DNA from 2 places in the Priestia sp. YIM B13491 genome. Region 2 is predicted to be linked to the other one. Evidence: a T-box and tRNA genes for the amino acid it is inferred to sense, from the RefSeq annotation. Region 2 holds a T-box; the other holds one or more tRNA genes.
The links. A T-box is a leader RNA that pairs with one kind of tRNA and senses whether it is charged. The one in region 2 lies ahead of trpS (tryptophan--tRNA ligase), so its partner is inferred to be a tRNA-Trp.
Positions count from the first base shown of each region.

Region 1: it has a tRNA-Trp gene. The T-box ahead of trpS (tryptophan--tRNA ligase) is inferred to sense a tRNA for this amino acid. The anticodon was not compared.

Region 1 covers NZ_JBHZOR010000004.1:374,262-386,692, reverse strand. Annotated here, with positions in the region: gene ACFX4E_RS16940 (spore germination protein) at 1-489, shown strand, start outside; gene ACFX4E_RS16935 (Ger(x)C family spore germination protein) at 479-1,702, shown strand; gene ACFX4E_RS16930 (GerAB/ArcD/ProY family transporter) at 1,723-2,823, shown strand; gene ACFX4E_RS16925 (Na+/H+ antiporter NhaC family protein) at 3,022-4,422, opposite strand; tRNA gene ACFX4E_RS16920 (tRNA-Gly) at 4,638-4,709, opposite strand; tRNA gene ACFX4E_RS16915 (tRNA-Leu) at 4,729-4,810, opposite strand; tRNA gene ACFX4E_RS16910 (tRNA-Trp) at 4,837-4,910, opposite strand; gene ACFX4E_RS16905 (phospholipase D-like domain-containing protein) at 5,132-6,526, opposite strand; gene ACFX4E_RS16900 (hypothetical protein) at 6,836-7,105, opposite strand; gene ACFX4E_RS16895 (GerAB/ArcD/ProY family transporter) at 7,610-8,728, shown strand; gene ACFX4E_RS16890 (hypothetical protein) at 8,825-9,067, shown strand; gene ACFX4E_RS16885 (GerAB/ArcD/ProY family transporter) at 9,086-10,207, shown strand; gene ACFX4E_RS16880 (FAD-dependent oxidoreductase) at 10,234-11,568, opposite strand; gene ACFX4E_RS16875 (DNA topoisomerase III) at 12,048-12,431, opposite strand, start outside.
Region 2 covers NZ_JBHZOR010000002.1:867,483-879,913, reverse strand. Annotated here, with positions in the region: gene ACFX4E_RS10450 (YjbA family protein) at 24-773, shown strand; gene trpS (tryptophan--tRNA ligase) at 802-1,791, opposite strand; T-box leader at 1,868-2,072, opposite strand; gene ACFX4E_RS10440 (peptide ABC transporter substrate-binding protein) at 2,737-4,383, shown strand; gene ACFX4E_RS10435 (ABC transporter permease) at 4,481-5,416, shown strand; gene ACFX4E_RS10430 (ABC transporter permease) at 5,419-6,345, shown strand; gene ACFX4E_RS10425 (ABC transporter ATP-binding protein) at 6,360-7,430, shown strand; gene ACFX4E_RS10420 (ABC transporter ATP-binding protein) at 7,432-8,349, shown strand; gene ACFX4E_RS10415 (GNAT family N-acetyltransferase) at 8,632-9,207, opposite strand; gene ACFX4E_RS10410 (amino acid permease) at 9,659-11,023, shown strand; gene ACFX4E_RS10405 (amino acid permease) at 11,547-12,431, shown strand, end outside.

The DNA of each region.
Region 1 (12,431 bases), on a different contig from region 2:
GGGATTCGTTTACCAAAAGCTATCGGCTCTGCCGTATCGATCGTCGGAGCTCTTGTTATTGGGCAAGCAGCGGTTCAAGCGGGGATCGTCTCACCAGCTATGGTTATTATCGTATCGATTACAGCTATTGCTAGCTTTGCAACGCCGTCTTTCGATATGGCTATTTCAGCGCGTTTAATTCGTTTTTTATTTATATTAGGAGCGGCTACATTCGGTTTCTATGGTATTATTCTTATTCTTTTAATGGGAGTTGGACATCTGTGCAGCTTACGTTCATTTGGTGTTCCTTATATGACGCCATTAGCACCGTTTATTCCTGCAAGCAATGAAGATACTTTGATACGGTTGCCATGGTGGACGATGAGAAGAAGACCTAAATTAATTAGTGATAACAAAGTTCGTCAAAGCAAACATCAAAAGCCTGAGCCTCCTTCTTCAAGAGGTATGATTAACCAGGAAATGGAAGAAGATGATCAAAATGAAACGTAAAAGTTTATTTTTACTGGTAATGACCATAATGATGGTATTGCTTACTAGCTGCTGGAGTAAAAAAGAGTTAACGGATCTTGCATTTGTATCGGCAATGGGCATTGATAAAACGAAAGATGGGCGGTATGAGCTTACCTTTCAAATTATTAACCCGGGAAATGTAGCTGGCTTACAAGGGGGCGGCGGTACCCAAAGTCCGCCTGTTACGATCTATTCTGCTTCTGGCGATAATTTAGTTGAAGCAAGCAGACGCGCTTCAGCTAGAATTTCCCGAAGACTTTATTATGCCCATACCAACTTAGTCGTGATCGGAGAAAAATTAGCGCGTGAAGAAGGAATTAACATTCTCATTGATTCTATTGATCGCGATCCTGAGTTTCGAATTACGACTTCCTTAGTAATCGCCAACCAGTCAAGTGCTGCTGATTTGGTAAAAGCACTAACGCCTGTCGATAAAATTCCAGCAAACAAAATTATGAAAACGCTGGAGTTCACTCAAAGAAAATGGGGAGAAAATCTAAAGGTTTCCTTTCAAGAAGTGATGAGATCTCTCGAATCTCCTGGAGGAGAAGCACTAGTCTCGGGTTTTCGTTTAGTTGGAAATCCTCAACAAGCAGAAAAATTAGATAACCTCCAGCAAAGCGCACCAGAAGCTACCCTTCGTGCTTCTGGCATTGCTGTTTTTAAAAATGGAAAGTTAATCGACTGGCTGTACAATAGTCCAGCCAGAGGCAGCGTTTGGATTCTTGATAAAATACAAGGAACCGACATTAATGTAGACTGGAAAGGAAAAAAAGAAGCGCTTGCCTATCAAACAGTTCGTCAAAAAACGGATGTATCTGTAAAAATGGTAAAAGGAAAACCTTATGCGTCCGTTCACACTCGCGTAGAAGGCGATCTTGGAGAAGTGGAGGTCCCTGTTGATACACGTCAACCTGCTGTAATCAAAAAAATGGAAAAAGCTGCAGGTAAAGAAATAAAAAAAGAATTACAAACAGCTATTAAACAAGCTCAGACAGACAAAGTTGACATCTTTGGATTTGGAGAAGCACTAGCACGCACGCGGCCTAATCAGTGGGAAAAACTCAAATCAGAATGGGATGACGTTTATTTTCCAAAATTAGATGTAGACGTTAAAGTAGAAGCTTACATTCGCCGAACAGGTCTGCGCAATAAATCGTTTCTCTCTAGCGTAAAAGAAAAACAACAATGAGGTAAGGAGGTTCTGGCTATATGGAAAAAGCAAAAATTAGCGCCACTCAGTTATTTATTCTCATGGTTTTATTCGAGCTGGGAAGTGCTTTATTAGTTCCTCTTGCAATGAGAGCAAAGCAAGATGCATGGCTAGCTATTTTAATTGGAATGCTGTGCAGTTTTTTCTTCTTTTTAGTTTATCACAAGCTCTATTCCTACTATCCGGACCTCCTGCCCACAGAATATATGCAGAAAATTTTAGGTAAGGCACTGGGAACGCTTCTTGCATTCGTATATATCGTTTATTTTTTATACGATGCATCACGAGTTCTAAGAGATTTCGGAGAGATGCTTCTTACTTTTGCTTATCCCGATACGCCTTTATTTATTGCCAATGCCTTATTAATGCTGGTCATTATCTATATTACCCGAAAAGGAATTGAAGCGATAGCCCGGTCAGGAGAGCTTCTGTTTATTTTTATGTACTTTCTGGCTGTGGCAGGCTTCATCTTAATTATTAGCTCAGGACTAATTGATTTTAAGAACTTACAGCCGGTATTAAAAGAAGGAGTACTGCCCGTTGCAAAAGTTGCTTTAACCGAAACGCTGTATTTTCCTTTCACGGAAGCTATTGTATTTACCATGCTTCTTCCTTATTTGAGCAATCCCAAAAAAGCGAGTGTCACCATGATATGCGCAACGGGATTAAGCGGAATTAACCTAATTATTACGATGATCATTAACATTAGCGTGCTTGGAGTTGATTTGACGACAAGATCACAGTTCCCTCTTCTGAGTACTGTCCAAACGATCCAAGTAGCTGATTTTTTAGAGCGTCTAGATGTATTTTTTATGTTCGCTATGGTTATTGGGATTTATTTTAAAGTTAGCATCTTGTTTTATGCTTCTATAATAAGTACAGCTACTTTATTTAAAATTAAATCGCCTTCCCGTCTAGCGTATCCTTTAGGCATCATTGTGTTATTTCTGTCGGTTACAATCGCTAGTAATTTTCAAGAACACCTTTATGAAGGGCTGCACGTAGCGAGATTTCTTTTACATATGCCGCTATTTTCTATCATACCTATACTGCTTTTGATTATCGCCTTTTTGAAAAATAGGAAGAAGCAGCACAGATAGTATATATCTCTAATAAATAGAAAAATGGCGTTAAAATTATCGAGGTGATGTTCGTGTATATATGGTTTTATGATCATTTTGTTAATACAATCTTATTTCCGCTTACTTGTATCATGCTAGTGTGCCTATCACTAGGGCTGTATGCATACGTTAAGCTAAAAAAAATGAAAAGTGAAGAATAGATAGCTACTCCCTCATTTAAAACAAGAAAGATACAACAAGATAGAAAGCAACTGTTATTCCCGCTGCAATTAAAGCTGGCTTTAATTTATATTTGGCATATTCAATAACAGATAAATCTAATATTTTGGCGATGGTATTCGTATCGTCGCTTAAAGGTGAAGAAAATGCTCCAAAGGAACCGCTCGCAAACACCGCACCGATAATTAATGGCAAAGAAAGATCTGCAGAACTTGCAAGCGATACGCCAAGCGGCATTAAAATCCCCCATGTCCCCCAAGCAGACCCGATAAAGTAAGAAATAGCAGCTCCAAACACAAACATAAAAGGAGTGACAAACATTTGAGGAATCCACTTAGAATGTGCCGTCACAAAATTTGAAAAACCTAAGTCTTCTGTAACAGCGGATAATCCCCATACTACCGATAACAGCAGAATAACGGACATTAAGTCATTGCCTCCTGTGATAAAACCATTAAGCAAATTCTGTAATGTAAAGCGCTGAAACAAGAAAAAAATGAGGGTAATTAACGTAGTGATAATTAAAGCTACTACCATCGCTTCTAGCACGTCTGCTTTAATAAATGCTTCAAAAAAGCTGTGGCTCTTATGATGCCCGCTCCACCATGTTAAAAGTAAAGTAAGTGAAATCACAACAAGTAAAGGTACTAACAGATTCCAAGGCTTAGAAGGCAAATCCTTCGACACGCAAGGATGACAATCATGCCAATCTTTTTCGTCTTCTTCCTCTAGCTTCATAGGAGCCGTAGATGTTGAATGATGAAAAAAACTGAAATAAATCCCTACTAGAATAATCACAATCGAAAAGAAGTTATAAGGAATGCTTTGAATGAACAAAGAATAAGCGTCTTGTTTTATGCCTTGATGATCAATTGCCATTTGAATGATTGAGACCATATACCCTACAAATGCCGTTGCCACAGGAATTAAGACGATAACAGGAGTAGCAGTTGTTTCAATAACAAACCCTAGCTCTGCTGTCGTCATTTTCACTTTTTTCAGCAGCGCTCTCATGATGGGCGCGATCGTCACAAAACGAAATGTGGGAGCACTGAATGTTCCAATGGTTGAAACATAGGTTAAAATAAGGGCTTTTTTTCTTGTATCAATTCTTTCTGCAGCTGTTTCCACAAACCCCTTAACTCCTCCAGCCATCTTAATCATTCCGATAAGCCCTGAAAACGCGTATAAAAAGACGACGATTTCTATATTAATTTTATTTCTAAGAGCTTGTACAACATAGTGAAGTAGCTTTTCAACACCTCCGATAATCGAATGATCAATTAAATAAGCGCCTACTAATAAGCCTAAAAACAACCCTGGCAGCACTTGTTTCGTGAAAATAGCTATGGGAATAACAATTAAAAACGGTATAATCGAAAACCAACTAGATTCCATAGGACTCTCCCCTATCTTAAAAACCATATTAGATGTCTTCACGTATCGTTCATTAGCTTTTAATGTAACCCCAATATTGTGTGTATATTCACGAAAGCAACACGTATAAGCAGTACTGCTTTAATAAAATATTTCTGATTACAAACAGCATAATAAAACTCTTTATTTCTACAACAAAAAAAGCAGCTTGCACATGCAAACTGCTTTTGAAAAGAAGCGGAAGACGAGGTTCGAACTCGCGACCCCCACCTTGGCAAGGTGGTGTTCTACCACTGAACTACTTCCGCGCATATATGAAAGTAAAGATGCGGGTGAAGGGACTTGAACCCCCACGTCATAAGACACTAGATCCTAAGTCTAGCGCGTCTGCCAATTCCGCCACACCCGCGTGTGAATTAAAAGCTAACTCCAAAGTGGCAGGGGCAGTAGGAATCGAACCCACACTGACGGTTTTGGAGACCGTAGTTCTACCTTTAAACTATGCCCCTAGAAATGATTTCTTCAAAAGAACCTCGTTTATTAACGACGCTATATCATAATAAAACATATATGGAATTTCGTCAATAGATCTTTTGATGAATCATAACTAGTACTAGCGGTTTTCAAAAAACTGTGAGGCATATCACAGCTTTTTACACATTACCTTCACCAGCTGCAGTCCTCTTTAATCTCCGCTATTTGTTTTTAGAGACTCTGCTGTAACAAAGTACTATACAAAATATCTCCAAAATCGTGTAAAGACCGAAAGAATATGTAGGAGTGCAGATTTTACAGGAGGCACGTTTTTTTGAGAATCCGTATTAACATCCACAGGTTCTCCCTCATCTCCCACAAGCATACTGTGAGAAATTTTAGCTTCAATAGCTCCTGTTAACTGAGCTGCAAATTCTTCACTATCTATCATAACCATGGATTCAGTATTTAAAAATGCAGAGCGCGAATCTAGGTTAAAAGAACCAACTGCACTTAAACGCTGATCGTAAACAACAGATTTCCCGTGAATTGAATAAGGCTTTTGATATTCATAAAGCTTCGAACCAGCTTTTATGACGCGATTCTTTACTCCCAAGTATGCAGAAAAAGCCATAGCATTTGGAGTGGATGTAATAGAATTAGTTAAAATAATTCTTTGCACTTTTGGTTTTACTCGCTTATCTATATACTGTTCCATCTCTTTTGTTGGTACGATATAAGGGCTTTGAACAACAATGGATTTTTCAGCTTGTTGGGAAAGCTTAATAAACGTTTTCCATATAAAAGGGCTTTTATTTATTCGTTGAATAGGATTTGTAATAAAAGAAATCTTTCTTGTAGGGATCGTTGCTTCTCTCCATACAATATAAGGATGGACAAAAGGTTCGTTTGCTTTTTTGGCCTCTTCGTATTGATCTATCAACAATTTCTTTCCTGAAAGACCGCGAAATTGTTTAGTTTTCTTGAGCTTTGGAAAAGCTTTTCGTGTATACGGATGATTCCATAATTTCTCTACATACTTCTCCATTGAGAGAATGACACTATGACTTTCTTGCTTTGTGTTATAAATCAGCACATCACGGTCATAGACAAAATTTTTATTTGGTTGACTGGCCAAGTATTTATCTCCAATGTTTCGTCCTCCAATAATACCTAATTGGCCATCGACTACTATTATTTTATCGTGAAGACGATTATGCCATGTCCAAGGTTTAAAAATAGTGAAGGGCTCATAGTACTTTAATTCTATATTATTGTGGAAAGCTAGGGCATAAAGAACATTTTTCCTCTTGCCTTTTAGCCCATGAGAGATCCCGTCTAACAGCACGCGAATACGTATACCTCGATCCGCAGCTTCGAATAAAGCGCCCATAAGTAAATCCGAAGAACGACCTTTACCGATGGAAAAGTACGCAATATCAATTGTATGCCTCGCTTCTTGAATCATCTGCATTCGAACAAGCCCTGAAAAATAACCGTTTTCCAAAAGCATAGCTCGGTCTGTAGATTCTTTCTTCCCGTAAAAATTCTCAGTATTCATTACTTTTAAGTCTTTTCCCTTGTGCAAAGGGACATAAAACAGTACCACTGCAGTTACGAATACATATATGAAGTACAATACGACAATCATTATTAGTATGTTTATTAGCATATTTCCTGTCACAATCCCTTTCCATTCTTATCGTTCTGTTTTTATTAGGATTCTTACTTTTTTAACTTCTATACCTTTTAAAATAAGAATGGAATGATGGATTATTTGTTACACCACTGTTGATTTCCGTGCCAGTCTTCGCCTTTCCCTCCAAACAACAGCTAGAAGCAATTATATACACGAAACCTACGTTTACACTACCAATAAAAAAAGCAGAAGTTCATTACCTTCTGCTTTTACAATTTATACTCTCTATTGTGAACCTGCCTAAGTAAAACAGCGGCTCTTTTACTGATTAAGGTCGTTCTCCATATCTTCTATATCTTGCTGAAACTCTGTTAAACGCTGACGCTGTGTTTCAGAAGCATTTTCAAGCGCATTCTCAATTTGCTGAGAGGCTTCATTCACTTCACCTATCGCTTGCTTCGCTTCATGTCCGTACGATGCATCATTTTTAGCTTCATTTGCCTGTTCATATGCATCTACTGCTTCTTTATGCCCCTGCTGTGCTGCTTGAAACGATTGTTGTTTATCTTTATTGTATGGGAATTTTTTCATCATAGTGCTCCTTTCCATTTGTTCACTCTTTAGTGTGGCATTTTTCTACTTATTCATACGACGCTTCAATAGGTTAAAGCTAAGTGAATATTCCTCATAACAAATCCCTCAATCATTTAAGAGCCCTAGAAAATATCTTCTATCTCCTGAAATGCTTTCTATATTTTACAAAAATGTATAATCACTTTCTTTAGCGGACATCATACGAATAGCTTATCTGAACGAAAAAATGTATTGGGGTTGACTGCATGCACTTGTTTCTTTCCTTTTTGATCATTTGTGCAGGGATTATATGGATGGAAATAAAAAGATTACCTCAACACTCTCATAAAAAGGAACGGAACATTTTTATTGTGTTCATGACAATCAGCATCATAATCGCTCTTGCAAAAATCTTTCGGCTGCCTCTACCCAACCCTTCTGATTGGGTAGAAGTAATGTTTCAACCTTTAAGTCACTTATTATTCCGTTGGATCACTTAATTAGTGTATATGGCAAAAGGATGTGCTCATTTTGCTTAATGAAATCAATATTTCAGCTGCGCAGTTTCGCAAATTAGTAACTTTGTATAGCATCGGAAGCACAATTATTGTTGTACCTGCCGCTATTACAGCTGATGCTCATCAAGATGCCTGGATTGCCGCACTCTTTGGTGTAGCATTAGGAATTGGCTTAGTTTTGCTTTTTACCTCACTAGGAAAAATGTTTCCAACGCTTACGCTGATGGAAATGAACGAAAAAATTTTAGGCAAACTATTTGGAAAGATCGTTTCTGTTGTTTTTGTGTTATCCAATTTATTTATCAGCAGTCAAGTTCTTTACTATGTAGGAAATTTTCTCACTACACAAATTCTTCCCTACACGCCGCTTACAGCCATCCACATTGCATTTATGGGTGTGGTCATCGTAGGAGTACGCCTAGGAATAGAAGTTATTGCACGAAGTGCCGAGATTTTATTTCCTTGGTTTGTCGGATTATTCGGACTTCTTATTTTGTCTATGATCCCTCAAATTAAAATAGAGCATATTCAGCCGGTGTTCGAAATCCATCCAAAAGCTTTTATTCGTGCTGTTTTAACGTTTTTAAGCATGAGTTCTTTGACTTATACCATTCTGCTTATGATTTTCCCTTCTCATACACCAGACACAAAAAAGGCAACTCAATCCTTTTATATAGGTAATATAGCCGGTGGACTAGTGATGGTTACGTTAATCTTACTCGGAATTCTAGTACTTGGTCCTTATTACTCCCAAATCACCATGTTTCCAAGCTATGAATTAGGAAGAAGAATTGATGTAGGAAACTTTCTTCAAGGAATTGAAGTAGTCATTGCTATTTTGTGGTTTATTACTCTCTTTTTTAAACTTTGCATTTACTTTTACGCTACTCTTTTGGGGTTTGCCAATGTATTTCATATAAAGGACTACAAACTATTTTCTTTTCCAGTCGCACTCATCATGATTACCCTTTCCCTTATTGTGTATCCAAGCGTTTCTTATCAAAAGGATTGGGATACAAAAACGTGGATTCCCTACAGCTTACTTGTAGGCATCTTATATCCACTTTTCCTTTTAATTGCAGGGTTTATTCAAAACAAAAAGCGGCGTTCTAGCAATGGATAGAAACTCACAAACCTTTAGTAAAGAATGCACCTTCAGTATAAGTAATTATTTTTCAGGAAAATATAACACTAATTATTCATGTATAGGAGCTAGTGTATGCTAGGGGTATTGGGGTTACTTATTGTTTGCACGCTCGTCATTTGGTTTGAAGTACCTAAACTACGGCAAAAAAAGGCGAAGAAAGAACTTTGGCTATTCTATACAGTTCTTGCAATCGGAATGGTCGTAAGCATCTGTAAAGCACTTGGTTTAAATGTTCCAAATCCTTCTGATTTATCAGCTGCTATCTTCAAGCCAATCAGCATATTTTTTACTTCATTTATTATCTTAAGACGTTAAGACGAGGAAGTGAATACAGTGAAACCTGTAGTTAAAATTTCAACGATTCAATTTCGCATGCTCGTTATGCTTTATACAATTGGAAGCACAATTGTTATTGCTCCAGCAGCTATGACTGTAGATTCTAAACAAACCGCTTGGATTCCAGCTATCCTTGGAGTAGTATGCGGATTTGTATTAGTGAAAGTATATATAGCTCTCGGACTGTTATTTAAAGATAAAAATCTGATAGAAATCAATGAAGCAGTGTTTGGAAAATATCTAGGAAAAGGTGTATCTTGTTTATTTGTCACGTCTACTGTCATAACATGCAGCCGCATTGTATACTACGTGGGGAGTTTTTTAAATACACATATTATGATGGAAACTCCGCTGATTGCTATTCACATTATTTTTATGCTTGTGGTTGTGTTCGGAGCAAGACTCGGACTAGAAACCATCGCACGCTGCTGTGAAATATTTTTCCCTTGGTTTATTGGCCTTCTCGGAATTTTCATCTTCTCACTGACTCCTCAAATGAAAGTCGAAAACCTTATGCCTTTATTAGATATTCACTTAAAGCCGCTTACTCATTCGGTTTTCACCTTTCTTAGCATCACTTATTTTACTTTTGCTCCTTTAATGATGGTATTTCCTCTTCATTTAAGAAAACCTGAAAAAGGTGCTAAAGCTTTAATGAGCGGAAGTCTGTTAGGTGGATTTATTATGGTAGCGATCATTCTCTTTTGTATAATGGTTATTGGCTCTTATCATTCTTCAACTACCATGTTTCCTGTATACGAAATGGCTAAGCGAATTGAGCTGGGAAATTTTCTGCAAGGAATTGAAGTAATTATTGCTATTATATGGTTTCTTACTCTTTTCTTTAAAGTTTCTCTTTATTTTCATGCTTCTATCGCTGGGCTTTGCCACATTTTTAACGTCAATGAAACTCGATTTCTAACGCTACCGATGGGGTTAATCATTACAACTTTTTCTATTATCGTTTATCCAACCATTATCTATCAAAAAACATGGTTAGCCGAAACGTGGATTCCCTATAGTTTTTTCGTAGGGGCTTTTTATCCTTTTATTCTTCTTGTTATAGGCTGGATCCGCTTTAGACCTGCTAAAATAAAAAAGATAATAAAATCTACATAAAAAAAAGCAGGTAGTCACCTGCTTTTTTATGCTTGAAGCGCTTGAAGTCCTGCTTGGTTTAAGAAATGCCAAGGCTTATTAAAGTGCGGTTGAAAGAAAAAGTCCATAAAGCCAAGCTCATCGATCGTCATTTCCTGCTGTACACAGACAGACAATGTATTGATTGCTTGAGTAGCATCAATTTTAGAAATAACCTGTGCGCCTACAATTCGTCTTGTTTCTTCTTCATATACTACTTTCAACGTAATATTTTCGTACGTTGGCATGAATTCAGGTCGGTTATTCTCTGATATTGTGATACTTTTCACATTCATATCAAAAAGAGAAGCTGCTGTTTCAGTTATGCCGGTAGATGCAACATTGTAATCATAAATATGCAAGCCTGATGTTCCTTGTGTTCCCATGTACTTAATCGTTGGCTTAACAAGGTTTTGAGCTACTAATGTTCCCATTCTAACTGCATTGGTAGCAAGCGGAATATAGGCATGTTTCTTAATTGGATTGTAATAAATGGCACAGCTATCTCCGGCTGCAAATACATCTTTTTTGCTTGTTTGCATATATTCATCAACTACAATTGCGCCGTTTGGAAGCATGTCTACTTGTCCTTTTACTAAGTCTGTATTTGGACGGAAGCCAACACACAGAATAACAAGATCCGCTTCGTATTCGCCTTCAGTTGTCACTACTTTTTCAACAGATCCCTCCCTGCCTACAAATTTAGTAACCGCTTGGTTTAATGCTAACTTAACTCCTCGATTTTCAAACTCAGTTTCCATTAGATTCGTAAATTCTGGATCAAGATATTTATTTAAAATGCGATCAGCACTATCAATAAACGTCACTTCTTTTCCATACACTTCGAATGCTTCTACTAATTCTGCACCAATATAGCCCGCACCAATTACGGCGATTTTCTTCGCTTGCTTCGCTTTTTCAATAATGTGATTAGCATGCTGATAGTTTTTACAAAGCACAACATTATTTAAGTCGATGCCTTCAAGGTTTGGAATAATCGGCCATGATCCAGTTGTCATCACTAGTTTATCAAATGTATCTTCAAATTCTTCGTTAGTTTCTAAATTTCGTACAGCTATTTTTTTACCCTCTGTATCAATATTCGTAACTTCATGTTTCATTTTCATATTTACACCCATCTCTTGCAATTCAGACGGTGAAGAGTAAAATAAGCCATTTGCATCTTTTACGACCCCGCCTACATAGAGCGCAATTCCACAAGACAAAAATGAAACATTATCATTTCGCTCATAAACTGTAATTTTAGCTTCTGGATAAAGTTCTGCCATATTTTTTACTGCTGCCGTTCCTGCATGTGTACACCCTACTACTGCAATTTTCATAGATGATATCCCCCTTAGGATTATAGAAAATATGATATTGTGAAGTTTTTCACACATATTGTGAAATGTTTCACAATATCTTTTACAATTCTTATTATACAAACATGTTTGTCCTTTTTCAAGAGATATGTGAAAAAAATCACATACTTTTTTAGAAAAATATGTTACAGGGTTCTTTAAATAGCTTTAAAGCTTGATATGATACGCTTTTCTTGCCGATGCGCTGCTGATGAAAAACTTCATCAGCTTGGTTTTTTACGTAGAAACTCACTATCCAGCGCACTCTCCATCAAAAAAATAAGATCGATAAAAGAGTCATCGCTAAAATGATTAGTACCATCACTCCTACTATAAAGAACGAGATTAAACGATCATTCCCCTGCTTTTTCTTTTCATTGTTCCACTCCACCTTACTTACTCACCACTTAATCCATATTAAAGGAAAAAAGTGCGATACCGTGGTATCGCACTTTTCTACATTATTTATCTTTTTTATCTTGAAGAGCTTGTTTTAAAGCATCACCCAAGCTTGAACCAAATGCTCCATCATTGTATTTGTTAAGAAGCTTTCGTTCTTCTCGTTTTGAAATCTTTTTCTTTTTGTCCTCAGCTTTCTCCACTACTTGACATGAACGGCATTGGAAGTACGTACCCGCTTTTCCTGAGTGAATTTCCATTCGCTTGTGACACTGCGGACAGCGTCGATTCGATAGTTTAGGGTCTTTTGCGCGTCTATAGCTGCACTCAAGGCTTGAACAAACGAGCACTCTTCCTTGCTTTGTTTTCTTTTCTTTCAAGAAAGAACCGCATTCCGGACATTTAGAGCCCGTTAAATTATGAGGTTTGTACGTTTGATTACTCGT
Region 2 (12,431 bases):
AGATAGTAAGTGAGGGGTAAATTATGCTATATCTTCATGATGTATGGGTTAATTGGTTTGAAGGCGAAGAAAACGGTTATAATGTGTGTCATTTCCATGAGTGGAGAAAAGACGATTGTGTAGAACTGCTCGATCAAGCACCGTTATTAAAAGTAAATCCGCTTTTATTTCATTACATTGAAAATGATCTTTCCGAGCTACCTCAACAACTACTACAAGATGTCTATCAGAAAGCATACATTCGGAAAAATCATGAACGCACGCAGGTTGAATATTGTTTTATCGTTACAGATGGAACGAATATTTTAGCAATTGATACGATGGGATATCATATTCCAATTCGAAAAAGCCGCTTAATTCCAAGACAAGAACAGTTAGTCTATGAGATGATTGCGGATCAAGAAGAGCTAGAATATAAGTTCAGTGAAGACGAGCTGAATAAAAAAGAGCATCATATTCTTTCACCGTCTCCTGAAACGATGAGAGGACTAACACGTAAAGAACGTCAGCTAAAACAGCTGTTATTTATGGCACTTGATCAGCTACATACAACAAAAAATACAGCTCAAATCCGCTACTGGTACACGGAGTGGAATCCAACGAAGTACGAAGACATTCAAGAGATGCCGTTTCAAGACGTGTGGAATCAGCTATACGATGAAACGAAGTCAGGGTGGTCACCGAAGCATAAATTATTATGCGAGCGCTTAGTAAAAGGACAACCTTTCTTTGAAAAACTTTGGGAAATTGAACAAGAGCCAAAAGTTAATTAAAAAAAACGACTGCATAGCAGTCGTTTTTTTAACGTTTACGGCCAATTCCCATTGCGTTTCGCATTTTGCGAAGCATTTTATTAGCCGTTGCATTTGCTTTATCGGCACCTTGATCTAAAATATCATCTAGCTCGCTAGAATCAACTAATTCATAATATCTTTTTTGAATTGGAGCAAGTGCTTCAGCTACCACTTTGGCTGTGTCAGCTTTAAAGTCACCATAACCTTTGCCTTCGTACATCGCTTCAATGTCTTCGATCGATTTATTGGCTAGGATTGAATAAATACTTAATAAGTTTGAAATACCTGGCTTATTTTCTTTATCGTAGCGAACAATACCTTCTGAATCCGTTACGGCACTTTTGATTTTCTTTTCAATTGTTTTAGCGTCATCCAAGAGCGTAATGAAAGCTTTTTGGTTTGGATCGGACTTGCTCATTTTTTTCGTAGGATCTTGAAGAGACATGACGCGTGCGCCCACTTTTGGAATACGTACTTCAGGGATAGTGAAGATATCATTGTATTTTTTGTTAAAGCGCTCAGCTAAGTCACGCGTTAATTCTAAATGCTGCTTTTGATCTTCACCAACTGGAACCAAATCGGTGTTGTATAAAAGAATATCCGCTGCCATTAATGGAGGGTAAGTTAGTAATCCTGCTGATACTGCTTCTTTTCCAGCAGATTTATCTTTAAACTGAGTCATGCGTTCAAGTTCACCGATATACGCTACGCACTGTAACATCCATCCCGCTTCTGTGTGGGCAGGCACTTCCGATTGAATAAATAAAGTCGATTTTGCTGGATCAATTCCTACCGCTACATACAGAGCAGCAAGGCTGCGAATGTTTTTACGAAGTGCTAAACGATCTTGAGGCGTTGTAATTGCATGCTGATCTACAATACAAAAATGACAGTTATAGTCATGTTGAAGTTCAACAAATTGCTTCATCGCTCCAATGTAGTTACCTAAAGTGATTGTACCGCTTGGTTGAATACCTGAAAAAATTGTTTTCATCAAATCTTCCTTTCATCTGCACATATATGATGCTAATTTACGGATACAACATAAAAAGGCCCATCCACTCCTAGCATAAGCTAGGGGCGAATGGACCGCGTTGCCACCCTAATTAGCACACATAATTGTGAACTATCTTTATTCATGTAACGTTGAGGTCAACGTTCAAGCTTTGCACTTGAAAGCTCCAAAGTCCATTCTGCAGGTTTCAATGTTTGTTCTCACCAGCCACAAACTCTCTAAAAATGAAAATTCTGCATACTACTCTTTTTCACAGCTTTAATTATATAGTTATTCGTTATTATAACGCGAAAAAGCAGGAATTTAAACATCTTATCGCTAAAAAGTTTTATAAGACAATTTACTGGAATTTTTCAGCGGCAAAAAAAGACAAGAACCTTTTAATTAAAGCATTTCTTGATGAAAATTTGGTGGAGGATTTGGTAAAAATCTTTTATTTAGTATTTCTAATAACTTTGTAATACTCTTGTAATACCTATACTACAAAAAAGATTTTAGAAGTCTGACAAGTAGGCACAATCCTTATAAGATAAGGTTTTTTCCCTCGTGACAAAAAATACCATTAAATAATAGTATTGCAATAAATTTTTAAAATATTTATAATAGGCGTAACAAACATATTTTTTACAAAGGTATTACAATTTCTTAATTTTTCAGAAAACACAAAATAGACAATGTTTTGTTTCAATTAGCGAATTTGTAATGAATGAGTCTTCTACATATTAAGCGCATACATTGGATTTACAGCATGTAAACAATTGATGACAGTTTCATAGAGTAGAAGAATAATTTTGCAGTGAGGTCTTTAATACTCTACTACGTGAAAAAATAACTGATTATTTTGTATTGAAAGAGGATTAAGAAATTAGTGCATATCAAAAAAATATGGTTGCCACACAAACAAAATTTAATAGGGGGTAACACGCAATGAAGAAAAGGTTGTCGATTCTTTTCAGTTTGCTGCTTGTAATGAGCTTGTTTTTAGCTGCATGTGGATTTAACAAAGAATCTGGTGGCAGTGAAAATGCTAGCAGTGATGGCGGCGACAAGAAAAAAGAGCAAGAGCTTCGCGTAAACATTAAAACTGAGCCTTTTTCACTAAACCCAGGCTTAGCTAATGATTCAACGTCATCAAACGTATTATTACAAACATTTGAAGGTTTAACTCGTATCGGTAAAGATGGAAAACCTGAAAATGCAATGGCGAAAGATGTGAAGGTCAGCGATGATCAAACTAAATATACGTTTACGATTCGCGACGATGCAAAATGGTCAAATGGTGACCCTGTAACAGCAAAAGATTTCGAATATGCATGGAAATGGGCGTTAGATCCTAAAAACGAATCTCAATATGCATACCAATTATACTATGTTAAAAATGCACAAGCTGCTAATGAAGGAAAAGGTTCATTAGATGATGTTGCGGTTAAAGCAACAGATGATAAAACGCTTGAAGTAACATTAGAAAATCCAACGCCATATTTCTTGGAATTAACAGCTTTCTATACGTACTTCCCAGTGAATACGAAAATTGCTGAATCAAATGAAAAATGGTACACAAATGCAGGCGAAAACTATACGTCAAACGGTCCTTTCAAGCTTAAAACTTGGAAACATAATGACAAAATCGAGTTAGTTCCTAATGAAAACTATTGGGATAAAGATGCTGTAAAACTTAAAAAAGTTGAAATGTACATGATCAATGATAACAACACTGAACTTTCAATGTTCAAAAACGGTGAATTAGACTGGGCGGGTATGCCTACTGGTCAATTACCAGCTGATGCACTTCCTGAATTAAAGAAAGACGGTTCATTAAACATTCAAGAGATTGCAGGTACTTACTGGTACAAGTTTAATACAGAACAAAAACCTTTAGATAACGTGAACATTCGTAAAGCATTAGCTTATGCAATTGATCGTAAAGGTATTACAGAACAAATTACAAAAGACGGTTCAGTTCCAGCGATGGCGGCTGTACCCCCAACAATGTTTGAAGACAACAAAAAAGGTTACTTCAAAGACAATGATGTGAAAAAAGCAAAAGAATATTTAGAAAAAGGCTTGAAAGAAATGGGCCTTAAAGACGCTTCAGAACTACCAGCAATTAAGGTTTCATACAACACGGATGAAAAACATGCAAAAATTGCACAAGCTGTTCAAGATATGTGGAAGAAAAACCTTGGTATTAAAGTACAGTTAGACAACTCTGAGTGGGCTGTTTACATTGAAAAATTACACCAAGGAGATTATCAAGTTGGACGTATGGGCTGGTTAGGAGATTTTAACGATCCAATCAACTTCTTAGAATTGTTCCGTGATAAAAAAGGCGGAAACAATGATACAAACTGGGAAAACCCAGAATATAAAAAGTTATTAATTGACTCTCAAAAAGAAACAGATCCTAAAAAACGTCTGGAAATGTTGAAAAAAGCAGAAGGTATCTTCATGGATGAAATGCCAGTGGCACCAATCTACTTCTATACAAACGCTTGGGTACAAGATAAGCAGCTGAAAGATGTTGTGATGTCTGGACTTGGAGACATTCAGATTAAATGGGCTCATTTTGAGTAAGTAACATCAATTATGACAAAGGGTATATGGGGCCTGGTGCTCCATATACTTTTCTTTCTTGTGCGCGAATTTTGTAAAAATATGGAGGTGTGTCAGGGTGTTCAAATATATAGGAAAACGACTTATTTATATGTTTCTATCATTATGGCTGATCGTAACAGCGACCTTTTTCTTAATGCGTGCTGTTCCAGGAGGTCCATTCACATCAGAAAAGCAGCTTCCCCCTGAAATTCAAAAAAATCTAAATCAGTATTACGGTCTAGACCAGCCTTGGTACCATCAGTACTTTGATTATTTAACATCAATTTTAAAGTGGGATTTTGGTCCATCTTTCAAATATAAAGGCCAAACGGTAAATGATTTGATTAACGGCGGATTCCCTGTTTCATTCATGCTAGGGATGGAAGCTATTTTAATAGCGATTGCTATTGGTGTAGTACTTGGTGTTATTGCTGCTTTAAAACATAATAAGTGGCAAGATTACACGGCGATGGTTATTGCAGTTCTAGGAATCTCAGTTCCGAGTTTTATCATGGCAGCGGTATTACAATACGTTTTGGCTATGAAACTACAAATTTTTCCGGTTGCACGCTGGGAATCTTGGGCACACACGGTGTTACCAGCTCTTGCACTTGCTTCAACCCCTATGGCGTTTATCGCACGATTAACTCGTTCGAGTATGCTTGAAGTATTAAGCAATGATTATATTCGTACAGCGAAAGCAAAAGGTTTAAGCAGAGGCGTTATTACAGTTAAACACGCCATGAGAAATGCGATGCTTCCAGTTGTATCCTATATGGGACCTTTAGTAGCAGGGATTTTAACGGGTAGCTTTGTTATTGAAAAGATATTTGGTATCCCGGGATTAGGTTCACACTTTGTACTCAGTATCTCAAACCGAGATTATACAACGATTATGGGCGTAACGGTATTCTACAGTATTTTACTACTTTTTTGTATCTTGCTTGTAGATATTGCATACGGCTTCATTGATCCTCGAATTAAACTTACAGGTGCTAAGAAAGGAGAGTAACTATGCAGCAACTTCCGAAAATTCCTAAAGAAATGTTTGAAACAGCAGGGATTGACCGCGCTCAGGCAGAAAAGATTGAAAAACCGAGTCTTTCGTTCTGGCAAGATGTTTTTATTCGTTTTCGCAAAAATAAGCTTGCTATGTTTGGTGTAGTACTAATGGTTCTCCTTGTTTTTATGGCTATATTTGGTCCATTGATGGTGAAATATGATTATGCAACCAATGATTTACTGAATGCTAATCAGGCTCCATCTTCTGAGCACTGGTTCGGTACAGATGAATTAGGGCGTGATGTTTTTGCTCGTACGTGGGAAGGCGCTCGTATTTCATTATTTATCGGATTAGCAGCAGCTTTAATTGATTTATTCATCGGCGTAGTTTGGGGGAGCATCTCTGGATACCGCGGCGGCCGTACGGATGAAACAATGATGCGTGTTGCGGATATCTTATATGGTGTTCCTTACCTTTTACTGGTTATTATTTTAATGGTTATGCTTGGCCAAGGGTTAGGCACGATGATTTTGGCGATGACCATTACCGGCTGGATAAACATGGCCCGTATTGTACGTGGACAAGTATTGCAGTTGAAAAATCAAGAGTACGTAATGGCTTCACAAACATTAGGAGCAACAACAAAACGTATTTTATTTAAACATCTTATTCCTAACGCAACAGGTCCAATTTTAGTAACAATGACACTAACGATTCCTTCAGCAATCTTTACAGAAGCATTTTTAAGCTACTTGGGACTAGGCGTTCCGGCACCGCTTGCAAGCTGGGGAACAATGGCTTCAGAAGGCTTACCTGCTTTGGAATACTATCCTTGGCGCTTATTTTTCCCAGGTTTGTTTATCTGTTTAACAATCTTAGCGTTCAACGTAATTGGTGATGGATTACGAGATGCGTTAGATCCAAAACTACGTAAGTAAGGAAGTGGACTCATATGTCACGTTTATTAGAAGTAAAAAATTTAGCTGTATCATTTAAAACATATGGCGGAGAAGTTCAAGCTGTTCGCGGCGTTAACTTCCACTTAAATAAAGGTGAAACTTTAGCAATTGTTGGTGAGTCAGGATCTGGTAAAAGCGTAACTTCACAAACGATCATGCGCCTTATTCCGATGCCTCCTGGCCGAATCAAAAGCGGTGAAATGCTGTTTGACGGTATTGATTTAGCTAAGAAAACGGATAAAGAAATGGAAGCTATTCGCGGTAAAGATATCGGTATGATCTTCCAAGATCCGATGACTTCCTTGAATCCAACGATGAAAGTTGGGGCTCAAATTGGTGAAGTCGTAATCAAGCATTCCAAAGTATCTAAAGCAGAAGCAAAAAAACGGGCAGTCGAGTTATTAACGCTTGTAGGAATTCCTTTTCCAGAACAGCGTGTGAATCAATATCCGCATGAATTCAGCGGCGGGATGAGACAGCGTGTTGTTATTGCAATGGCTCTTGCTTCTAATCCGAAACTCTTGATCGCTGATGAACCAACAACGGCGCTTGATGTAACAATTCAAGCTCAAATTTTAGAGTTGATGAAAGACATTCAGAAAAAAACGGATACATCTATTATCTTTATTACCCATGATCTTGGTGTAGTAGCAAATGTAGCAGATCGAGTAGCCGTTATGTACGCTGGTCAAATTGTTGAAACCGGCACAGTGGATGAAGTGTTTTACGATCCAAAACATCCGTATACGTGGGGACTGCTAGCTTCTATGCCAAGCTTAGATAACGAGGCAGAAGAAGAGCTTGCTGCTATTCCTGGAACGCCGCCAGATTTAACGAATCCTCCAAAGGGAGATGCATTTGCAGCGCGAAATCCATACGCAATGAAAATTGACTTTGAGCAAGAACCTCCAATGTTCAAAATATCTGATACGCACTATGCGAAAACATGGCTGTTGCATCCCGATGCACCAAAAGTAGAGCCGCCTGCTTCAGTTCAGCGCCGCATGCGTAAAGTTGATAATGTATACAGCACACCTGTACTCGTAGCGAAGGATGGTGAATAATATGACAGATAAATTATTAGAGATTAAAGGCTTAAAGCAACATTTTTTCACAAGTAAAGGAACAATTAAAGCAGTTGATGGTCTGACGTTTGACATCTTCCGCGGAGAAACATTAGGGCTTGTAGGTGAATCCGGTTGCGGAAAGTCAACGACAGGCAGAACGATTATTCGTTTATACGACGCTACTAGCGGTGAGGTGCTATTTAATGGCGAAAATGTACATGGTCGCAAATCCCGCTCAGAGCTTAAAAAATTCAATCGTAAAATGCAAATGATTTTCCAAGATCCATATGCGTCGCTTAACCCTCGTATGACCGTAGCAGATATCATAGCAGAAGGCATTGACATTCACGGTTTAGCTAAGACTAAAAAAGAGCGTATGGCAAAGGTTCACGAGCTTCTTGAAACGGTCGGGCTTAACAAAGAACATGCCAATCGCTATCCACATGAGTTTAGTGGCGGTCAGCGTCAGCGTATCGGTATCGCAAGAGCACTGGCAGTAGAACCTGATTTTATCATCGCAGATGAACCAATCTCAGCTTTGGACGTATCTATACAAGCTCAAGTTGTTAACTTAATGAAGAAGTTACAGCGTGAACGTGGACTAACATATTTATTTATCGCCCATGATTTGTCAATGGTAAAATACATCAGTGACCGCATCGGCGTTATGTACAGAGGTAAGATTGTAGAGCTTGCACCAAGTGATGAACTTTATCGAAACCCTGTTCATCCATATACAAAAGCATTGCTTTCAGCTATTCCGCTTCCCGATCCTGACAGTGAAAAAACACGTCAGCGCAAAATTTATGATCCAAGTATCCATGATTATAACGGTGAAGAACCGGAGCTTAGAGAAGTATCTCCAGGTCACTACGTGTCTTGTTCTCAAGCAGAGTTTGCCACATATACAACATAACAAAAACGATCTCACAACGAGGTCGTTTTTTATTTAGTTATCAAAGAACACTAAGCTTCAAGTTGCAAAAAACATGTAAGAACAAGTAACATTAGCGCTTTACAGGTATTATACAGTAAAGGATTGAGAAATACTATTAAAAATTTTCAGAATTTTATATTTAAGACAAAATATCTACGTATAAACCTTATAACTAAAGGAATATAAGTGGTTAATAATGTTCTGTGTTGAATAATAATTCAAAAAGTACAAAAAGAAGGTAGACGCATGTCTACCTTCTTTTTATAAATCTGCTAAGATATCGCCGTCTTTACGATTCTTATCAATTTTTAGCACTTGATCTGCTGGCTGATAGGACGCACCGTATATTTCTTTGTCTTTGTACGTATGAATTAACTCGTACGTTTTTTTCATTTTATTTAAAATGCTTTCCTCTGTTTCAGAGGTAGGAGACCAATATAGAATTTCCATTTGGTTAATTTCATTTGTAGCTAATGACCGACGGTTATAGCCAATTGTTTGAGCATGCTTAAAGTCTGCACGTTTATAAAAGTGCAGTCGTTTTGCTGAGTCTGAATCTTTATAGTCTACAGGCTCTACTTCTAAGATAATTGGTTTGTTGTGCTGTTTTAACTCATCAATTAATTTACCGCCAAGCCCTTGACCTCGAGCGTCTTTTGAAACAAAGAGGTAATCGATAAAGATAAATTGGTTTGTTTCCACGTACATTAATACGTGATGAGGTCCTTCATTTTTATGATAAATATCGCTGCGTTCTTGTAAAAGCGTTTCGATATGCTTCTTTGATTTCATTTCTTCAATGGGAAAATATTGACTTAATTTTTCATACCAATTCATAGCACCCTCCTACTGATCTTTTCACGATGATGTTTATAATAGTGTTTAAACAGTTATCTTATCTTTACCCTTTTTAGGGAAAAGTAAGCATCTATAATTGAAAATATAGAAGAATAATCGATTGATTATTCTTAATAATTAGATAATTATAGTAGAATAAGAACATATAATGTAAAAAATGGTTTTTATTATATTTATATCGTAAGTTTATTTGTGAAAATCACAAAAAACTATCGCATTTTTTGTGATTTTTGATAAAATGAACAAAGTGAAGTTTTTTTAATATTGTATTTTATAGATGTGATAGCGATAAAAGTGCAGGTGTGAAACTTGTAATATTAGATTTTTAATACATACACCGTCTGAAATTATTTAGCTGAAAAATAAGTTAATACTATACACGTAGCCGCTATCGCTATTAAATGAAATGGATATGTTAGGAGAGAGAATTATGCAAGGGAACACGCAAGAAAAAGAATTAAGCCGTGGACTTGAGGAAAGACATATTAGCTTAATGTCTTTAGGTGCAGCTATCGGAGTTGGATTGTTTTTAGGTTCTGCATCCGCTATTCGGTTAGCGGGTCCTGGTATTCTTATCATGTATGGAATCAGTGGTCTTGTTATGTTTTTTATTATGAGAGCGCTAGGTGAAATGGCAGTGCAAAATCCAGTAGCCGGTTCTTTTAGTAAGTATGCTAACGATTATTTAGGGCCACTTGCTGGTTATTTAACAGGCTGGAACTACTGGTTTATGTGGATTATTACATGTATGGCTGAAATTACAGCTGTTGGAGTATATATGGAGTTTTGGTTCCCGGGTGTACCTCAGTGGATATGGGCACTTGCAGCACTCGTTATCATGACAGGGGTTAACTTTTTAGCTGTAAAAGCATATGGCGAACTAGAGTTTTGGTTTTCTCTTATTAAAGTGGTAACGATTATCCTTATGATCGTGCTGGGACTAGGCATGATTATCTTTGGAATTGGAAATGGCGGTATTGCAACAGGAATCAGTAATTTATGGAGTCACGGGGGCTTTTTCCCGAATGGTATGAAAGGTGTTCTTTTATCACTTCAAATGGTTATGTTTGCTTACCTTGGTATTGAAATGATTGGGGTAACAGCAGGAGAGGTCAAAAATCCGGAAAAGACATTAACAAAAGCAATTGATAATGTACTATGGAGAATTTTGATTTTTTACATCGGAGCTTTGTTTGTCATTATGTCTATTTATCCTTGGCCAGAGATCGGAACACAAGGAAGTCCGTTTGTTTTAACATTTGATAAAGCTGGAATTCCCGCTGCAGCAGGGATTATAAACTTTGTAGTGTTAACAGCGGCTTTATCTTCTTGTAACAGTGGAATTTTTAGTACAGGCCGTATGTTATTTAATTTAGCTCAGCATGGGGAAGCTCCAAAACGCTATACCAACTTAACAAAAGGCGGCGTGCCTGGTGCAGCAGTTATTGCTTCAGCTGTTGTACTGCTAATCGGAGTTGGCTTAAACTATGTTGTTCCTGATAAGGTGTTCACCTGGGTGACGAGTATTGCCACTATTGGAGCAATTTGGACATGGGGGATTATTTTACTTTCTCAAATTCGCTTCCGCAAGGGATTAAGCGATCACCAAGTAAGTGATTTAAAATATAAGCTTCCGTTTTTCCCGTATACGTCATATCTCTCTCTTGCTTTCTTAGCGGGAGTAGTAGTGGTGATGGGTTTTTCCTCTGATACAAGAATAGCCCTTATTGTAGGTCCGGTATGGTTTGTTTTATTGGTTGTTGTCTACTATTCAAAAGGTTTTCATAAAAGATAAAAAATAAAGCGCGGACAAAAGTAATTTCGTTGAAGGAAGATCCGAACGAGTTGAATTCTTGATTAAGAATCCAACTCGTTCGGATTTTTTTATGGTGATGGTGAACGTAGGTTTACTGTATGTAGGGCTTCAAGCTGTTAATTGGAGGGCAAGGTGAAGACTCCTCCCGGGAAAAGCGAGACCCTGCAGGAGCGGAAGCAACGATGAGGCTCGCCGGCCGCTCGCGGAAAGCGAAGTCTTGTACGGAAATCCACAGCGGTGTAACAAGCGTGATTCATACGAACTCATATATCCCATTTGTTCATCTTTAGATTGATGTAGTTGTGTTCCAGCCGCATTTTTTTCCAAAAGAAAATGAAGGATTTATTATTTCACTTTTTGCTTTAGTGTGCTAATATATTATATTGTTAAACAAATGAAGAGATGAATGAAGAAACAAATAATTATTACGTGTTAATAGATTAGCATCGAGCTTTCTATCTCAAAAGTTTAAGCGGTTAGAAAGCAAAAGGAGACACAGCAAATGAAAGATAAAAAATGGGGACTTTGGTTTTTAACAGCCTTTGTAGTTGGTAATATGGTAGGCGGCGGAGTATTTATGCTTCCTTCTAATTTAGCAAACGTATCAAGTCCAGTCGGTTCAACACTTGCTTGGATTGCAACAGGTCTTGGCGTATTCATGATTGCTCTTGTATTCGGGAACTTAGTCATGAGAAAGCCCGAATTAAAAGGAGGGCCTCAAAGTTATGCAGCGAATCTTTTTTCGTCGCCTAAAGCAGGTAAAGTAGCAGGGTATAGCATGGCTTGGGGCTACTGGGCAGCCAACTGGGCTGCAACAGCATCTGTCATCATATCGTTTGCGGGATATTTAACAACGTTCTTTCCAGTAATGGAGAGTAAGGATATTTTATTTTCAGTTGGAGATTTTCAATTAGAAGCTGGAAAATTCATTACGTTTTTAGTATGTTCTATTGTCCTATGGGGAATTCAAGCTATTTTGCAGCGAGATATCAATAGCGCCGGTAATATTAACTTTATCACAACGGCAGCTAAAATTATTGGATTCGGTTTATTTATTGTCGTGGCGCTATCGCTATTTAGCGCATCCAACCTGGTCAGTACAGAATTTGTTAATTCAAAGGGTATAAATGTAGGATTGGGAAGTCAGGTCAATGGGGCAGCCATTGCTACGCTGTGGGCGTTTATCGGAATTGAATCGGCTGTACTGTTATCTAACCGTGCAAAATCACAAAAAGTAGTGAAGAAAGCAACACTGCTTGGATTATTGATCTCAATGGTTATCTATGTGGGGATTACGCTTCTAGCTATGGGGATTCTTTCAACAGCTCAGCTTCAGCAGTCTCAAAAACCTTTGGTAGATACGTTAGAAATGGTGATTGGACATAAA